DNA from 3 places in the Ralstonia sp. R-29 genome. Region 2 is predicted to be linked to each of the others. Evidence: predicted binding sites of a transcription regulator. Region 2 holds the regulator's gene; each other region holds the start of a gene.
The links. Region 2 encodes HrcA, which represses chaperone genes, less so after heat shock. Its sites were predicted from a motif close to TTAGCACTCNNNNNNNNNGAGTGCTAA; they were not measured.
Positions count from the first base shown of each region.

Region 1 (4,980 bases), 1.3 Mb from region 2:
CGTGTCCGCCATCTGCACGTTGCTGGTGCTGGTGGGCGTGGTCTGTGCGGCCATGGCCCGGCACCCTGGCCTGTTGCGCATCCGGTTGTCACCTGAAGACACCATCGTGTGGATCAGCAGTGGCTGCGTGGTGCTGGCTGGCGTGTGTGCCACCGTGACCGCGTTCATCATCCAGGTGGACAGTGCCAGCACGACGTTCGGCACCACGCGGGCACGTGCGCTGTCGAGCTACGCCGAAGAGTTCGACCAGGTGCTGGCCATGCGCGCGGAAAACCCGCGCATGATCGCCGCCGTCATCCGCATCCAAGAGGCGGTGCGCCACCCCGCCGACAACGGCGCGCGGCTGCGCGGCGCCAGTGCGCTGGAGGCCTTTCGCGAACAGGGCTATTCGTATCTGCAACTGCGCACGCTCGACGGCACCAGCGTCGTCAGCCTCGGCACGCAGGCGGCGCACCCCGAACTTGCCATCGCACTGCACGCCGGCTTGGCGCCCGAGCGCATCACGCTGCAATGGGTACACGGCTTTGCGATGCGCACCGAAACGCCAATACTGGCCGATGGCGTGCAGGTCGGTTGGCTCGTCACCGAGCAGCCACTCGCGCACATGACGGCCCGCTACGTCAACGTGCAAGACGCGGGCGTGACGGAAACGCTGGCCATGTCCGGCTTTGATGCGCGCGGGCGTGCCATGTCGTTTCCGCAGCGCTTTGACGCGTTCGTCTTTGAACTCCCACCGCTGATGGCCGGCAACCAGCCGCTGCCGTCACGCCTGGCACTGGCTGGACACGCCGGCTTTGGCCAGTGGCAAGACATCCATGGCATGCCGACGTCATTCGGCTATACGCCCATCGGCCACACCGGTCTGGCGCTGATCAGCAAGATCGCCAGCGCCGAGCTGTATGCCCCCATGCGCACGCAGTTCGAACGGCTCGTAGCGCTCATGCTGTGTCTGATGGTTGGCAGCGTGCTGGCGATCCGGCTGACGGTGCGCCCGTTTGCCAACCGGCTGGCCGCCTCTGAACGCGCCTTGCGCACCGCCAACGAAAGCCTGGAGCGACGCCGCGACGCCCTGCGCGCCAGCCGTGAACAACTGCGCCTGGTGGCCGACAACGTGCCTGCGCAGCTCAGCTACGTCGACCCGGACGGCATCATCCGCTTTGCCAGCCGCACACTGCTCGAAGCCTTCGGCCGCACCGAAGACGACTTGCTCGACCGCCCCGTGCGCGACCTCTACAGCCCCGAGGACTACCGCACGCTGCTGCCCTACATGACTGAAGTGCTGGCCGGCTACCCGGTGCAGTTCGAGATCACGTCCATGCGCACCGGCACGCCGCGCTATCTCAGCGGCCACTACTTCCCCGACTACGACGACCGCGGCACGCTGCGCGGCTACTTCTCGGTGCTGCAAGACCTCACCGCCCGCACCAGCGCCGAACTGGCCCTGGCGCGCAGCGAACGCGCGCTCAAGCTGGTGCTCGACAATGCGCCGCTGCTGGTCTCGCACATCAGCCCGGACGGCATCTTCACCTTCTGCAACGCCACCCACGCGCGCTGGCTGCAGCGCATGCCCGACGAAGTGTGCGGCCAGCATGCTGAGCAGGTCTTCACACCCGGCACCTACGCCCAACTGGCGCCGTATCTGGCGCGTGCCGTGCAGGGCGAAACAGTGGAATTCGAAATCAACGCGCCCTGGTACGAAAAGCCGTACATGCATGGCCCCCGGCACCGCACGCGGTATCTGCGCGGCCACCTCGTTCCCGATGCCGCAGAGTCGGATTCCGACGCAGGGCGCTGCGGCGTCTACACCTTCGTGCAAGACGTGACCGAAGCCAAGCGCAGCGAGATGGAACTCTCGCGCATGGCCCGCTTTGACGCGTTGACCGGCCTGCCCAACCGCTACGAGCTCTACGAGCGCCTGCGCGGCGCGCTCGAGCGCCGCCAACGCCAGCCCGCGCCGATGGCCGTGCTGTACCTCGACGTGGATCACTTCAAGCACATCAACGACACCTACGGCCACGCCACCGGCGATGCCGTGCTGGTCGAAGTCGCCCACCGTCTGCAACGGGCTGTGCGCCGCACTGACACCGTCGCGCGGCTTGCAGGTGACGAATTCGTCATCCTGCTCGACCCGATCGACAGCCCTGATGATGCGCTGCACACAGCACAGAAGGTCGTCAGCGCCATCCGGCCGCCAATGGCCCTCTCTGGCGACGTGGTTTTGCATGTGACGGCCAGCATTGGCGTGGCATGCCCGGGCCCGGAGGTTCATGACGCTGACATCGCTTTACGCGAGGCGGATCGCGCACTCTATTGGGCCAAGTCACGCGGCCGCAACACTGCCGCCTGAGCGCGAACCGACGGCGCTGGCGGCGGTCTATGACTGGGTGCGCGGCCTATTTTGTTGCGCCGCAAACATCACGCTATTGAGGTGAATCCCCTGATTTACGGGAACTATCAACCGGACAAAAATGTCCTATTAGCACTCATCCTGATGGAGTGCTAAGATGCCTTTCCAAACCTCCACTGGATTTCGACAGGAGTCCTGAGTGAACGCAGTCATCCCCGTGAATACCGTTTCCGCAATCGCCACCCAGCCGTCCGGCAACGCCGGTAATGGATGGGCGCTGGCGTTCCCTGGCAACCTGGGCAACATCGACGCCTATATCCAGAGCGTCAACCGGGTGCCGATGCTGTCGGCCGAGGAAGAGCAACACCTCGCCCGTGACTACCGTAGCACCGGCAACATCGATTCGGCCCGCCGCCTGGTGCTTTCGCACCTGCGCTTGGTCGTGTCGATCGCCCGCGGCTACCTCGGCTACGGCCTGCCCCACGCCGACCTGATCCAAGAAGGCAACATCGGCCTGATGAAGGCCGTCAAGCGCTTCGACCCGGATCAGGGCGTGCGTCTCGTCTCGTACGCGATGCACTGGATCAAGGCCGAGATGCACGAGTACATCCTGAAGAACTGGCGCATGGTCAAGGTGGCCACCACCAAGGCCCAGCGCAAGCTGTTCTTCAATCTGCGCAGCCACAAGCAAGATGCGCAGGCGACCTTCTCGCCGGACGAGATCAGCGCCGTAGCGGCCGAACTCAACGTCAAGGGCGCCGAGGTGCGCGAGATGGAAACGCGCCTCTCGGGCGGCGACATCGCGCTGGAAGGCCAGATGGACGATGGCGAAGAGTCGTACGCCCCGATCGCCTACCTGGCCGACACGCACAACGAGCCGACCCGCGTGATCGAGTCGCGCAGCCAGGATCGCCTGCAAAGCGAAGGCATCGAAACGGCGCTGGCCAAGCTGGACGACCGTAGCCGCCGCATCATCGAAGCCCGCTGGCTGAACGTGAACGACGACGGATCGGGCGGCGCCACGCTGCACGAACTGGCTGACGAGTTTGGCGTGTCAGCCGAGCGCATCCGCCAGATCGAATCCGCCGCGATGAAGAAGATGAAGGGTGCGCTGCAGGCATTTGCTTAAACCGCTCCTCGCAATAGAAAAGCCCGCCAAGTTGGCGGGCTTTTTCTTTGGGCGCGGACAAGAGATCAGTCAGCCAGCAACTGCTTGATGTCATGCGCGATCGGCTCGGGGCCTTGGCCGTGTTTGATGAACAGACGCAGGTTGCCTTTCGGGTCGAACATGTAGCTGCCGGCGGTGTGGTCCATCGTGTAGTTGTCGGGCGAGCTGCCCGGCACCTTGCTGTAGAACACCTTGAAGTCGGACGCGACCTTCTTGAGTTCGGCGTCGTTGGCCGGGCGCAGGCCGGTGAAGCGCGGGTCGAACGCCGGCACGTACTTGGCCAGCAGGTCTTGCGTATCGCGCTCAGGGTCGACGGTGACGAACAGCACTTGCACGCGGTCGGCATCCTTGCCGAGGGTGTCCATCACGGCGCGCAATTCGGCCAGCGTGGTCGGGCAGACGTCCGGGCAATGCGTGTAGCCGAAGAACATCACGACGACCTTGCCGCGGAAGTCTTCCAGCGTGCGGCGCTTGCCGGTGTGGTCAACAAGCGAAAAATCGGTGCCGAAGCTCTTGGAGCCGGTGATGTCGAGGTTCTTGAACGCGGGCTTGTCGCTGCATGCGGCGAGCGCCAGCACGGTGGCGGCCAGCGCGGCGAACAGCACGGCGCGGAAGTGTCGGAAGGAGAGCATGGTCATCGTGTTGAGAGCAGACCGCCTAGGGTAACGCCAACGGCGCATGCCCCGCACGGCGTCACAGCGCCGCGCTTTGGGTCAGCGTCGGCCCGAACTTGAAGTAGTGGTCCACCAGCAGCGCCGCAAACAGGATCGAGAGATAGACGATCGAGTAGCGGAAAGTCTTCTGCGCCAGCGCGTCGGAGTAGTTGCGATACATGCGCCACGCATAGGCGAGAAAGCCGAAGCCGAGCACCAGCGCCGTCGCCAGATAGATGACGCCGCTCATGCCGTACACGAACGGCAGGATAGTCGCGGCAATCATGATGAGCGTGTACAGCAGGATGTGCAGTAGCGTGTATTTCTCGCCGTGGGTGATCGGCAGCATCGGCAGACCGGACTTGGCGTAATCCGCACGTCGGTATAGCGCCAGCGCCCAGAAGTGCGGCGGCGTCCAGGTGAAGATGATCAGCACTAGGATCCATGCCTCGGCCGGGACGCTGTTGGCGACGGCGGCCCAGCCCAGTGCCGGTGGCATCGCGCCCGACAAGCCACCGATCACGATGTTCTGCGGCGTCGCCGGCTTGAGCAGCAGCGTGTAGATGATGGCGTAGCCGATGAAGGTGGCGAAGGTCAGCCACATCGTCAGGTCATTGGCGAACACGTGGAGCGTCCACATGCCTGCGCCGCCCAGCACGAGCGAGAACAGCAGGATCTGGCGCGTGCCCAACTCACCGCTAGCCGAGGGGCGCCAGGCCGTGCGGCGCATCATCGCGTCGATCTTGCGTTCGACCAGGCAGTTGATGGCGAAGGCCGCACCGGCAAACAGCCAGATGCCGACCGCGCCGCCG
Region 1 covers NZ_CP184377.1:294,096-299,075, reverse strand. Annotated here, with positions in the region: gene ACN9M1_RS01450 (diguanylate cyclase domain-containing protein) at 1-2,347, shown strand, start outside; gene rpoH (RNA polymerase sigma factor RpoH) at 2,547-3,476, shown strand; gene ACN9M1_RS01440 (SCO family protein) at 3,542-4,147, opposite strand; gene cyoE (heme o synthase) at 4,209-4,980, opposite strand, start outside.
Region 1: the regulator HrcA is predicted to act here: its motif matches at 2,477-2,503, upstream of rpoH (RNA polymerase sigma factor RpoH).

Region 2 (4,980 bases):
GCGCCGCGCGCGTGCCTTCGATCAGGCTGGCGGCGTGCGACAGGCGGTGGTGCTCGGCCTGTACGTCTTCCCACTCGCCGGGCTGGGGCCCGAGCTTCTGCAGTTCGTTGACCTGCCATTCGATGCGCTCGCGTTCGAGCTGTGCCTCACGCGATTGCTGCTCGGCGGCTTCGCGTAGGCGCACCACGGCCTGCCAGGCGCGATAACGCTCGCCGACGGCGCGTACGTCGTCTTCGAGGCCGGCGTGGGCGTCAAGCAGGCTACGCTGCGCATCCGTCTTGAGCAGCAGTTGATGCGCGTGCTGGCCGTGGATGTCGACCAGTTGCTCCCCCACCTCGCGCAGTTGCGCCAGCGTGACGGCGGCCCCGTTGATGAAGGCCTTGCTGCGGCCAGCGGCATCGACCGTACGGCGCAGCAGGATGACGCCTTCATCATCGTGCAGTTCGTGGGCTTCCAGCCACGCGGCCACGTGCGGATGGACGTCGAATTCGGCGGTGATGTCGGCCCGTGGCGCGCCTTCGCGCACGACGGCCGCATCTGCGCGCTCGCCCAGCGTGAGCGCCAGGGCGTCGATCAGGATGGACTTGCCCGCGCCCGTCTCGCCCGTGAAGACGGTAAAGCCGTCGGCCAGATCGAGGTCGAGCGCGTGAACGATGACGAAATCGCGGATGGTGAGGCTGCGCAGCATGGAAGCGGTGAGCGTGGAGTTTTAGAGCGTGCCCATGATCCGTAGCGAGCGGCCCGAGGTTGGCGTGACGCATTTGCCAGATTCGGCAGCCGCATATGGGTACGGCGAGCATCGCAACGTCAAGATCGGGGCGCGCAGTAGGATCATGGGCAGGTTCTTAAAGACGGTTGTCTTCGGTCGGATATTCGTGCCAGTGCAGCTTTTTGCGCAGCGTGGCGTAGTAGCTGTAACCAACCGGGTGCAGCAGATGCACGGTGCGCTCCGAGCGGCGCACGACAATGCGGTCGCCCGGCAGCAGCGACGTGAGCGACTGCATATCGAAGTTGACGCTGGCGTCGCGCCCGCTGGTGACCTGGATGACGACTTCCGCGTCGTGCGGAATGACGATCGGCCGGTTGGACAGCGAGTGCGGCGCGATGGGCACCAGCACAAAGCCCGAGAGCGCCGGATGCAGGATCGGTCCGCCGGCGGACAGCGCATACGCCGTCGACCCGGTGGGTGTGGACACGATCAAGCCGTCCGAACGCTGGTTGTACATGAAGAAGCCATCCACCGACACCGCCAGCTCGACCATGCCCGAAATGCCCGAGCGGTTGACCACCACGTCGTTGAATGCGAGGGCGGAGAAGATGACATCGTCGTCGCGCACCACCTGGGCTTGCAGGAGCGTGCGCGTTTCCGATTCGTACTGACCGGCCAGCATGGCGGGCAGCACGTTGTGCACGTCGTCGAACGGGATGTCGGTCATGAAGCCGAGCCGCCCATGGTTGACGCCGATCACGGGCACGTTTGCGCCGGCCAGATGGCGGCCGATCCCCAGCAGCGTGCCGTCACCGCCGAGCACCACGGCCACGTCGGCCTGCCGTGCCATGTCTTCGGGTGGCAGCGCCGGGTAATCCTGGACGCCGATATTGAGCGCCGTTTCGCGCTCGAACACGATATCGCGCCCGCTGGCGGCGATGCACGACGCCAGCTCCATGAGCGGGCCGGCAATGTTGGCGGCCGAATACCGGCCCACCAGCGCGACCGTCTTGAACGGCGAGGCGGGCGAACCGGGCACAGCCGGTGAACTGGGCGAACCGGAGGGGGCGGCGGGAGCTTGCGGGGCCACGGCAGATGGGGAAATCGACATGCGCGCATTACACCATATCGATATGACCCCCGCCACGTTTGACCGTGTTTGACGAGAAACGCCCACATCACCCGTAGGTTGGCGCTGATTTTGCGTAAAATTGAAGAATCATGGACAAGCGCGCCACCATCCTCCTCAAGACCCTGATCGAACGGTACATCGCCGAGGGGCAGCCTGTCGGCTCGCGCACCTTGTCGAAGTATTCGGGGCTCGATCTGTCGCCGGCCACCATCCGGAATGTGATGTCCGATCTGGAGGAGATGGGCTTTATCGCCAGCCCGCACACTTCGGCCGGGCGCATCCCGACGCCGCGCGGCTACCGCCTCTTCGTCGATACGATGCTGACCGCCAGCCCGCTGGATATGCTCAGCACGCACGACCGCATGGCGCAGCAGATGGTGGGTGCGATTGCCGAGCAGGTGCGCACGCAACTGGCGTCGCACGGGTCAGAGTCATCCCAGCGGGTGATAGCGGCGGCGGCGCAGACGCTGTCCAACCTGTCGCAGTTTGCCGGCGTGGTGATGACGCCGCGCCGCTCGCACGCCTTCCGACAGATTGAATTCCTGCGGCTGTCGGAAAACCGCATCCTGCTGATCGTCGTCACGCCCGAGGGCGACGTGCAGAACCGCATCATCTATACCGATACGCCCTACACCCCGTCGCAGCTGGTGGAGGCGGCCAACTACATCAACGCACATTACGGCGGCCTGACGTTCGATGCCGTGCGTGAGCGTCTGCGCGGTGAGCTGTCTGCATTGCAGGCCGACATGACCTCCCTGATGCAGGCGGCCGTGGAAGCCGGCAGCAGCGCCGTGTCGGACGAAGAGCCAGTCGTCATTTCCGGGGAGCGCAAGCTCCTGGATGTGGAAGACCTATCGTCGTCCATGGACAAGCTGCGCCGCCTGTTCGCCGTGTTCGAGCAGAAGACCGGCCTGCTGCAGCTGCTGGACGTCTCCAGCCGCGCCGAGGGTGTGCAGATCTTCATCGGCGGCGAAAGCAGCCTCGTGCCGCACGAAGACATGGCAGTCATCACCGCGCCGTACGAGGTGGACGGCAAGATCGTCGGCACGCTGGGTGTGATCGGGCCGATGCGCATGGCGTATGAGCGCGTGATTCCGATCGTGGACATCACCGCCAAGTTGCTATCCAGCACGCTCAGCCAATATTGATCTGCCGAGTTTAGGTCTGCATCTGGGCTGCATAAGCTCAGCCGATTTTCTTCGACGACAGCCCAGCCTGCCGTCTCACACAATCGACTCCGGCGCATGTGCGCGTTCTTCTTCTGCCGGAGTCTTTCATGGCTGGTTTCTCCATCCCCCGTTTGTTGGCTGCAGCATTGTCTGCGGCTGTTTCGCTTGCCTTGTTCGGTGCCGCCCCCGCACGCGCGGCGGACCGCGAAGTCGTCATCGCGTATCAGGACATGGTGCTGCCCTGGCGCTACGCCCAGGCCACCGGCGAGGTCGAGCGCGCCACCGGCTACAAGGTGACCTACCGCCAACTCGCCAGCGGTGCCGATGTGGTGCGCGCCATTGCATCGGGCTCGGTGCAGATTGGTGAAGCGGGGTCGAGCCCGATTGCGGCCGGTGTGTCGCAGGGTGTGGACCTGTCGCTGTTCTGGATTCTCGACAACATCAACGATGCGGAAGCGCTGGTCGCCCGCAACGGGAGCGGCGTGTCACGCGTGGCCGATTTGAAGGGCAAGACGCTCGGCGTGCCCTATGTGTCGACCTCGCATTTCCATGCGCTGGTGGCGTTGCAGCAGGCGGGGCTCGATCCGCGTGATGTGAAGGTCGTCAACCTGCGCCCGCAGGAGTTGTCGGCCGCGTGGGACCGGGGCGACGTCGATGCCGCGTTCATCTGGGACCCGGTGCTCGCCAAGGTGAAGAAGAACGGCACGGTGCTGACCACCTCGGGCAAGATCGCCGCCGCTACGGGTAAGTCGACGTTTGATGGCTTCGTGGCCGATCGCAAGTTTGCGCGTGACCATGCGGAGTTCATCGCCAAGTTTGTCGAGGTGCTGGCCAAGGCCGACGCGGCTTACCGCGACAACAAGGCTGCGTGGACGGTGACCTCGCCGCAGGTGGCGGCGGTGGCCAAGACCTCTGGCGCGACGGCGGCGGATGTGCCGGCAAGCCTGGCGCTGTATGCCTTCCCGGATGCAGCGGAGCAGGCGTCCAAGCGCTGGCTGGGTGGCGGTGCGCAGTCGGGCGCCGCGCAATCGCTGCTGGCCACGGCGCAGTTCCTGAAGACGCAGGGCACGATCCAGGCGGTGCTGCCGGATTACGGCGCGACCATCGATTCGCGCTTTGTGCAGCGTGTGGCCGGCGGCGCCAAGGCCGTGGCAACGGCAGCGCGATGAGCTGCATTGAAGTCCGCGGCCTGCGCGTCGACTACACCGATGCGCGTGGCCGTACCACCCAAGCGTTGGGCGGCGTGGACCTGTCGATCCACGCCGGTGAGTTTGTTGTCGCCCTGGGTGCCTCGGGGTGCGGCAAGACCACGCTGCTGAATTGTCTGGCCGGTTTTGTTGCGCCAACGTCTGGGCAGATCCTGCTCGACGAACGCGAAGTCGACGGCCCCGGCGCAGAGCGCGGTGTGGTCTTCCAGCGCTATGGCCTGATGCCGTGGCTGAACGTGCGCGACAACGTGGCCCTCGGTCTCAAGCTGCGCGGGGGCGATCGCAAGACGCGGCATGCACGCGCGCTGGAATTGCTGCGATTGGTCGGGCTGGAGGCGCATGCCACGTCGCCGGTGTACGCGCTATCCGGCGGCATGCAGCAGCGCGTCGGCATCGCACGTGCGCTGGCGACCGAACCGCGCGTGTTGCTGATGGACGAGCCGATGGGCGCGCTCGACGCTTTCACGCGCGAGACCATGCAGACGCTGGTGCTGGACGTCTGGCAGCGCACTGGCACCACGGTCTTCTTCATCACGCACGACGTGGAAGAGGCGTTGTTCCTCGCGACGCGGCTGGTGGTGATGTCGCCATCGCCGGGGCGCATCGTGCAGACGTTCGATCTGCCGTTCTCTCGGCAGGCGCTGGCGGGCGGCGATGCACGTGCGGTGAAGTCGTCACCGGAATTCATTGCGTGGCGCGAGCGTGTGCTGGCGCTGATCCACCACGCGCCTGAGGAACTGGCGGCATGAGCGCGATCGAGAC
Region 2 covers NZ_CP184377.1:2,637,275-2,642,254, reverse strand. Annotated here, with positions in the region: gene recN (DNA repair protein RecN) at 1-688, opposite strand, end outside; gene ACN9M1_RS12500 (NAD kinase) at 846-1,820, opposite strand; gene hrcA (heat-inducible transcriptional repressor HrcA) at 1,931-2,989, shown strand; gene tauA (taurine ABC transporter substrate-binding protein) at 3,118-4,179, shown strand; gene ACN9M1_RS12485 (taurine ABC transporter ATP-binding protein) at 4,176-4,967, shown strand; gene ACN9M1_RS12480 (ABC transporter permease subunit) at 4,964-4,980, shown strand, end outside.

Region 3 (4,980 bases), 1.7 Mb from region 2:
CAGCGAAGCGAATTGACGAACTTCGCGCGCGCGGTGCAGCACTACCCGCCCTGGCCGGCCTTCCCATTGTGGTGAAGGACAACATCAATACGAAAGACTTGCCGACGACGGGCGCCACGCCAGCACTCGCTCATGTCCAGCCCAAGGAAAGCGCACCGACGCTGCAGCGGCTTGTCGACGCCGGTGCGATTGTGCTTGGCAAGGCGAATATGCACGAACTCGCGTTTGGTGCTACCAACACGAACCTAACCGCGTTCGCCGGCCCCGCACACAATCCATACGACACATCACGCGTTCCCGGCGGCTCATCCGGCGGCACGGGTGCGGCTGTCGCTGCGCGAATTGCCCCCGCCGGGCTCGGCACGGATACAGGAGGCTCCGTGCGCATCCCTGCAGCCTTGTGCGGCCTCGCGGGCTTACGGCCTTCGGTGGGGAATGGATCCGCACAGCGGCGTTACGACGGATCGGGCGTGCTTCCGATCAGTCATACCCGCGACACGATCGGCCCAATGGCCCGCACGGTGGAGGACGTCGTCCTGCTTGATTCGGTGATGAGCGGTCGCCCTGCGGCCACACCAGTGCCCCTGCAAGGTCTTCGACTCGGCGTCCCGGCAAGTCTCTGGGCGGATGCTGATCCGCAGGTGACCGCCGTGATGCGCGCCGCGATTGAAAAGCTCAAAGCCGCAGGCGTTGTCTTGGTCGATGCGGACATCAACGGTTTGCGCGAGTTGACGGACAAGGCTGCGGGCCCGATCGCATTGCACGAAGCTCACGAGGATATCCCTGCGTATCTGAGCGCAACGGGCGTTCACGGCATCTCGCTGCAAGACATCGGGGCGCATGTGGCGAGTCCGGATGTCAAGGCGGCGATGAAGGCAGTGGTTGGCGATGTGGCTGGCGCGGCGTATCCAGCCGCCATTGGCAAGTATCGGCCAGCCATGCAAGCGCTATACGCCGACTACTTCAGCCGGAACGGCGTCGTTGCCATGATCTTTCCCACGGTAGTGGTTCCAGCGCCCCCGATCGACGCCGAGCACGGGTCCGGCAAGTTATCGATCAACGGTGGCGCGCCCGTCGATACGTTTGCCACGCTGATTCGAAACACCGATCCGGGCAGTACTGCCGGAATACCGGGGCTGACGCTACCTGCTGGCCTCACGCAAAACGGTCTTCCCGTGGGCCTTGGCCTTGATGGCCCAATCGGTAGTGATGGCGAGTTGCTGGGCATTGGCCTTGCTCTCGAGAAGGTTCTCGGGGTGCTGCCTGCTCCGCGAATTTGAATTGGGCTGGCGTCGCAGCAACCGGGCGTTTCATGAAATTTGCCGTACTCACCACCAACGCCGCCAGTTTCGCCCTCATCGCTGCTTGCCTGTCAGCGCAGGACGTGACATGCGTGCGATTCGACGACGCATTGACCCTGATACGCGCTGGGCGCACCGAAGGCTTCGATTTGCTGATGATCGATGCGCAGCAGTTCAGCACGGCCGGCCGACTGTTGCTGGCCGGGCGCGAGGGCAACACCCGCATGCGTTCGCCCACGTTGGTATTTGGCCAGTTTGCCGACCGCCATGAGATGGTCGCCGCCTTCGAGGCCGGCATCGAAGACATCATCTCGGGTCACTTCACCGCCGACGAATTGTGCGCCCGTGTTCGCCGCATCTTGCGCGCGGGCGACAGGTCAACGCAGGCCGCCACGCACGGGCAAGTGGTGGTCGGGCCCTACCGCCTATGTCAGCTGACTCGCACGGTGACATTGCACGAAGCACCGATTCGATTGACCGCACGCGAATTCGCCACGGCCTGGCTGTTGTTCTCGTCGTCTGGGGCGTTTTTGTCACGCCAGCAGATCGCCTCTGCAATATGGGGAATCGAGGTCAGCCTTGTCGAGCGCTCGATCGAGCAGCACATCTACAAGCTGCGCAAGAAGCTGGGCTTCGGGCAGGCGACTGGCGTGGAGCTCAAGACGGTCTATGCGCGCGGCTATCAGTTGACCGTCCAGCAGACGAGTTAAGCGAGCTCTCGCGCAGCGTAGAGCCGCAACGTAAGCTGGTGGCAGTGCGCGCTCGTCGGCGTACGCCCGCGCCAGCATCTGTTGCTTCCCTCTCACCTTGAACACCAGGACTTCCATCACCCGCGGCAATTCGCCGTCGACGGCAGCCGTGGCAACCAACTTCAATTGAGTCGGCTCCTCATAGTCGTCAGGCGCCGAGGTGGCCCGTGACTTCGAACGCCTCACGTAGTGCTAACTTGCTGAAAAATAAGGTTTTTTTCATTTTTTGTGCATCGAGGCGCATCGGCGAGTTCCACATTGAGTGACCAAAGTTCCAAATTGAGTGAATTGTCGAGATTCACTCAACTCTGAACCGGCAGGTCAGGATTTACAGGCCTTCCCGGCGGAGTTGCTCAGCCAACTTTGAACTCGTGGTTCGCTCAACTTTGAACTATTCGCGTTTTGGTTCACGTAACTTTGAACTTTCCACAGCGACATCTCGACACCATTCTTGAAATCGTAATACCCCGTCCCTATAATTAGCACTCGCCGGGCAGGAGTGCTAACAACGCCTCCGACCCCCGATGCTTTCCCGATGCGCCGCGTCTTGCGGCGCGTTTTGTGAATAAACACTCACTTTGCATTGAGGAGTTGTGTATGAACCTGCGTCCTTTGCACGACCGCGTGATCGTGAAGCGCCTGGACAACGAAACCAAGACCGCTTCGGGCATCGTCATCCCTGACGCCGCCGCTGAAAAGCCGGATCAAGGCGAAGTGCTGGCCGTCGGCCCGGGCAAGAAAGACGACAAGGGCAACGCGATCGCGCTGGACGTCAAGGTCGGCGACCGCGTGCTGTTCGGCAAGTACGCCGGCCAGGGCGTCAAGGTGGATGGTCAGGAAGTCCTGGTCATGCGCGAAGAAGACATCATGGCCGTGGTGCAAAAGTAAGCACGCGCTCGTTCGCAAGGCTTACCTGTAACCCAATCCTCATTGCCGGCGCAGCTTAAGGGCGCGCGGGCAACATCCAAAGATCTCGGAGATTCTCAAGATGGCAGCTAAAGACGTAGTGTTCGGCGACGCCGCACGTGCCAAGATGGTCGAAGGCGTGAACATTCTCGCCAACGCCGTGAAGGTGACCCTGGGCCCGAAGGGCCGTAACGTGGTGCTGGAGCGCAGCTTCGGTGGCCCGACCGTGACCAAGGACGGTGTGTCGGTCGCCAAGGAAATCGAGCTGAAGGACAAGCTGCAGAACATGGGCGCGCAAATGGTCAAGGAAGTCGCTTCCAAGACCAGCGACAACGCCGGTGACGGCACCACCACCGCAACGGTGCTGGCCCAGTCGATCGTGCGCGAAGGCATGAAGTACGTTGCCGCCGGCATGAACCCGATGGACCTGAAGCGCGGCATCGACAAGGCTGTGACGGCCGCTGTCGAAGAGCTGAAGAAGATCAGCAAGCCGACGACCACCAGCAAGGAAATCGCTCAAGTTGGCGCCATCTCGGCCAACAGCGACGAATCCATCGGCCAGCGCATCGCTGAAGCCATGGACAAGGTCGGCAAGGAAGGCGTGATCACCGTGGAAGACGGCAAGTCGCTGGCCGACGAGCTGGACGTCGTGGAAGGCATGCAGTTCGACCGCGGCTACCTGTCGCCGTACTTCATCAACAACCCGGAAAAGCAAGTTGTCCAGCTGGACAACCCGTTCGTGCTGCTGTTCGACAAGAAGATCAGCAACATCCGCGACCTGCTGCCGGTGCTGGAGCAAGTGGCCAAGGCTGGCCGCCCGCTGCTGATCATCGCTGAAGACGTCGAAGGCGAAGCCCTGGCAACGCTGGTGGTCAACAACATCCGCGGCATCCTGAAGACGGCCGCCGTGAAGGCTCCGGGCTTCGGCGACCGCCGCAAGGCCATGCTGGAAGACATCGCCATCCTGACGGGCGGCCAAGTCATCGCTGAAGAAGTCGGCCTGACGCTGGAAAAGGCAACCCTGAACGACCTGGGCCAAGCCAAGCGCGTTGAAATCGGCAAGGAAAACACCACGATCATCGATGGCGCTGGCGATGCCCGCAACATCGAAGCCCGCGTGAAGCAAGTGCGTGCCCAGATCGAAGAAGCGACCTCGGACTACGACCGTGAAAAGCTGCAAGAGCGCGTGGCCAAGCTGGCTGGCGGTGTTGCCGTGATCAAGGTTGGCGCTGCCACCGAAGTCGAAATGAAGGAAAAGAAGGCCCGCGTGGAAGATGCCCTGCACGCAACGCGCGCTGCCGTGGAAGAAGGCATCGTGGCTGGTGGCGGTGTTGCACTGCTGCGCGCCCGTGCGCTGATCTCCGGCCTGAAGGGTGCCAACGCTGACCAAGACGCCGGTATCAAGATCGTGCTGCGCGCCATGGAAGAGCCGCTGCGCCAGATCGTCACCAACGCTGGCGACGAGGCTTCGGTTGTGGTGTCGAAGGTCATCGAAGGCAACGGCAACTACGGCTACAACGCCGCCACCGGCGAGTACGGTGACCTGGTGGAAATGGGCGTGCTGGACCCGACCAAGGTGACCCGCACCGCGCTGCAGAACGCCGCTTCGGTTGCTTCGCTGATGCTGACCACGGATTGCGCCGTGGCAGAACTGCCGAAGGACGATGCAGCACCGGCAATGCCGGGCGGCATGGGTGGCATGGGCGGCATGGACGGCATGATGTAATTTGCCTGTCCGGCAACCCGGCCCGGCCATCCCTTCCGGATGGCTGTTCCGAACAAAAAACCCCGTGGGTGCAAGCCTGCGGGGTTTTTTGTTGCCCCTTTGTTGCCCTTTCGTTGCCCGCGCGCCGGACGATTTATTAACAGGCTGTAAACGTTGCGCCGCAGCGAGGTCGTTACAATCGGCCCACCCGCGCACCTTGGTTTCCAAGCGGGCATGACAACAACACAGGGAAGGGAAATCAGATGAACGACATCGCACGCGAGCCCATCCTGGGCAGCGCCCCGGCTCCGGCTGCCCC
Region 3 covers NZ_CP184377.1:666,871-671,850, forward strand. Annotated here, with positions in the region: gene iaaH (indoleacetamide hydrolase) at 1-1,280, shown strand, start outside; gene ACN9M1_RS03180 (response regulator transcription factor) at 1,313-2,011, shown strand; gene groES (co-chaperone GroES) at 2,648-2,938, shown strand; gene groL (chaperonin GroEL) at 3,039-4,682, shown strand; gene ACN9M1_RS03195 (YjgN family protein) at 4,925-4,980, shown strand, end outside.
Region 3: the regulator HrcA is predicted to act here: its motif matches at 2,530-2,556, upstream of groES (co-chaperone GroES).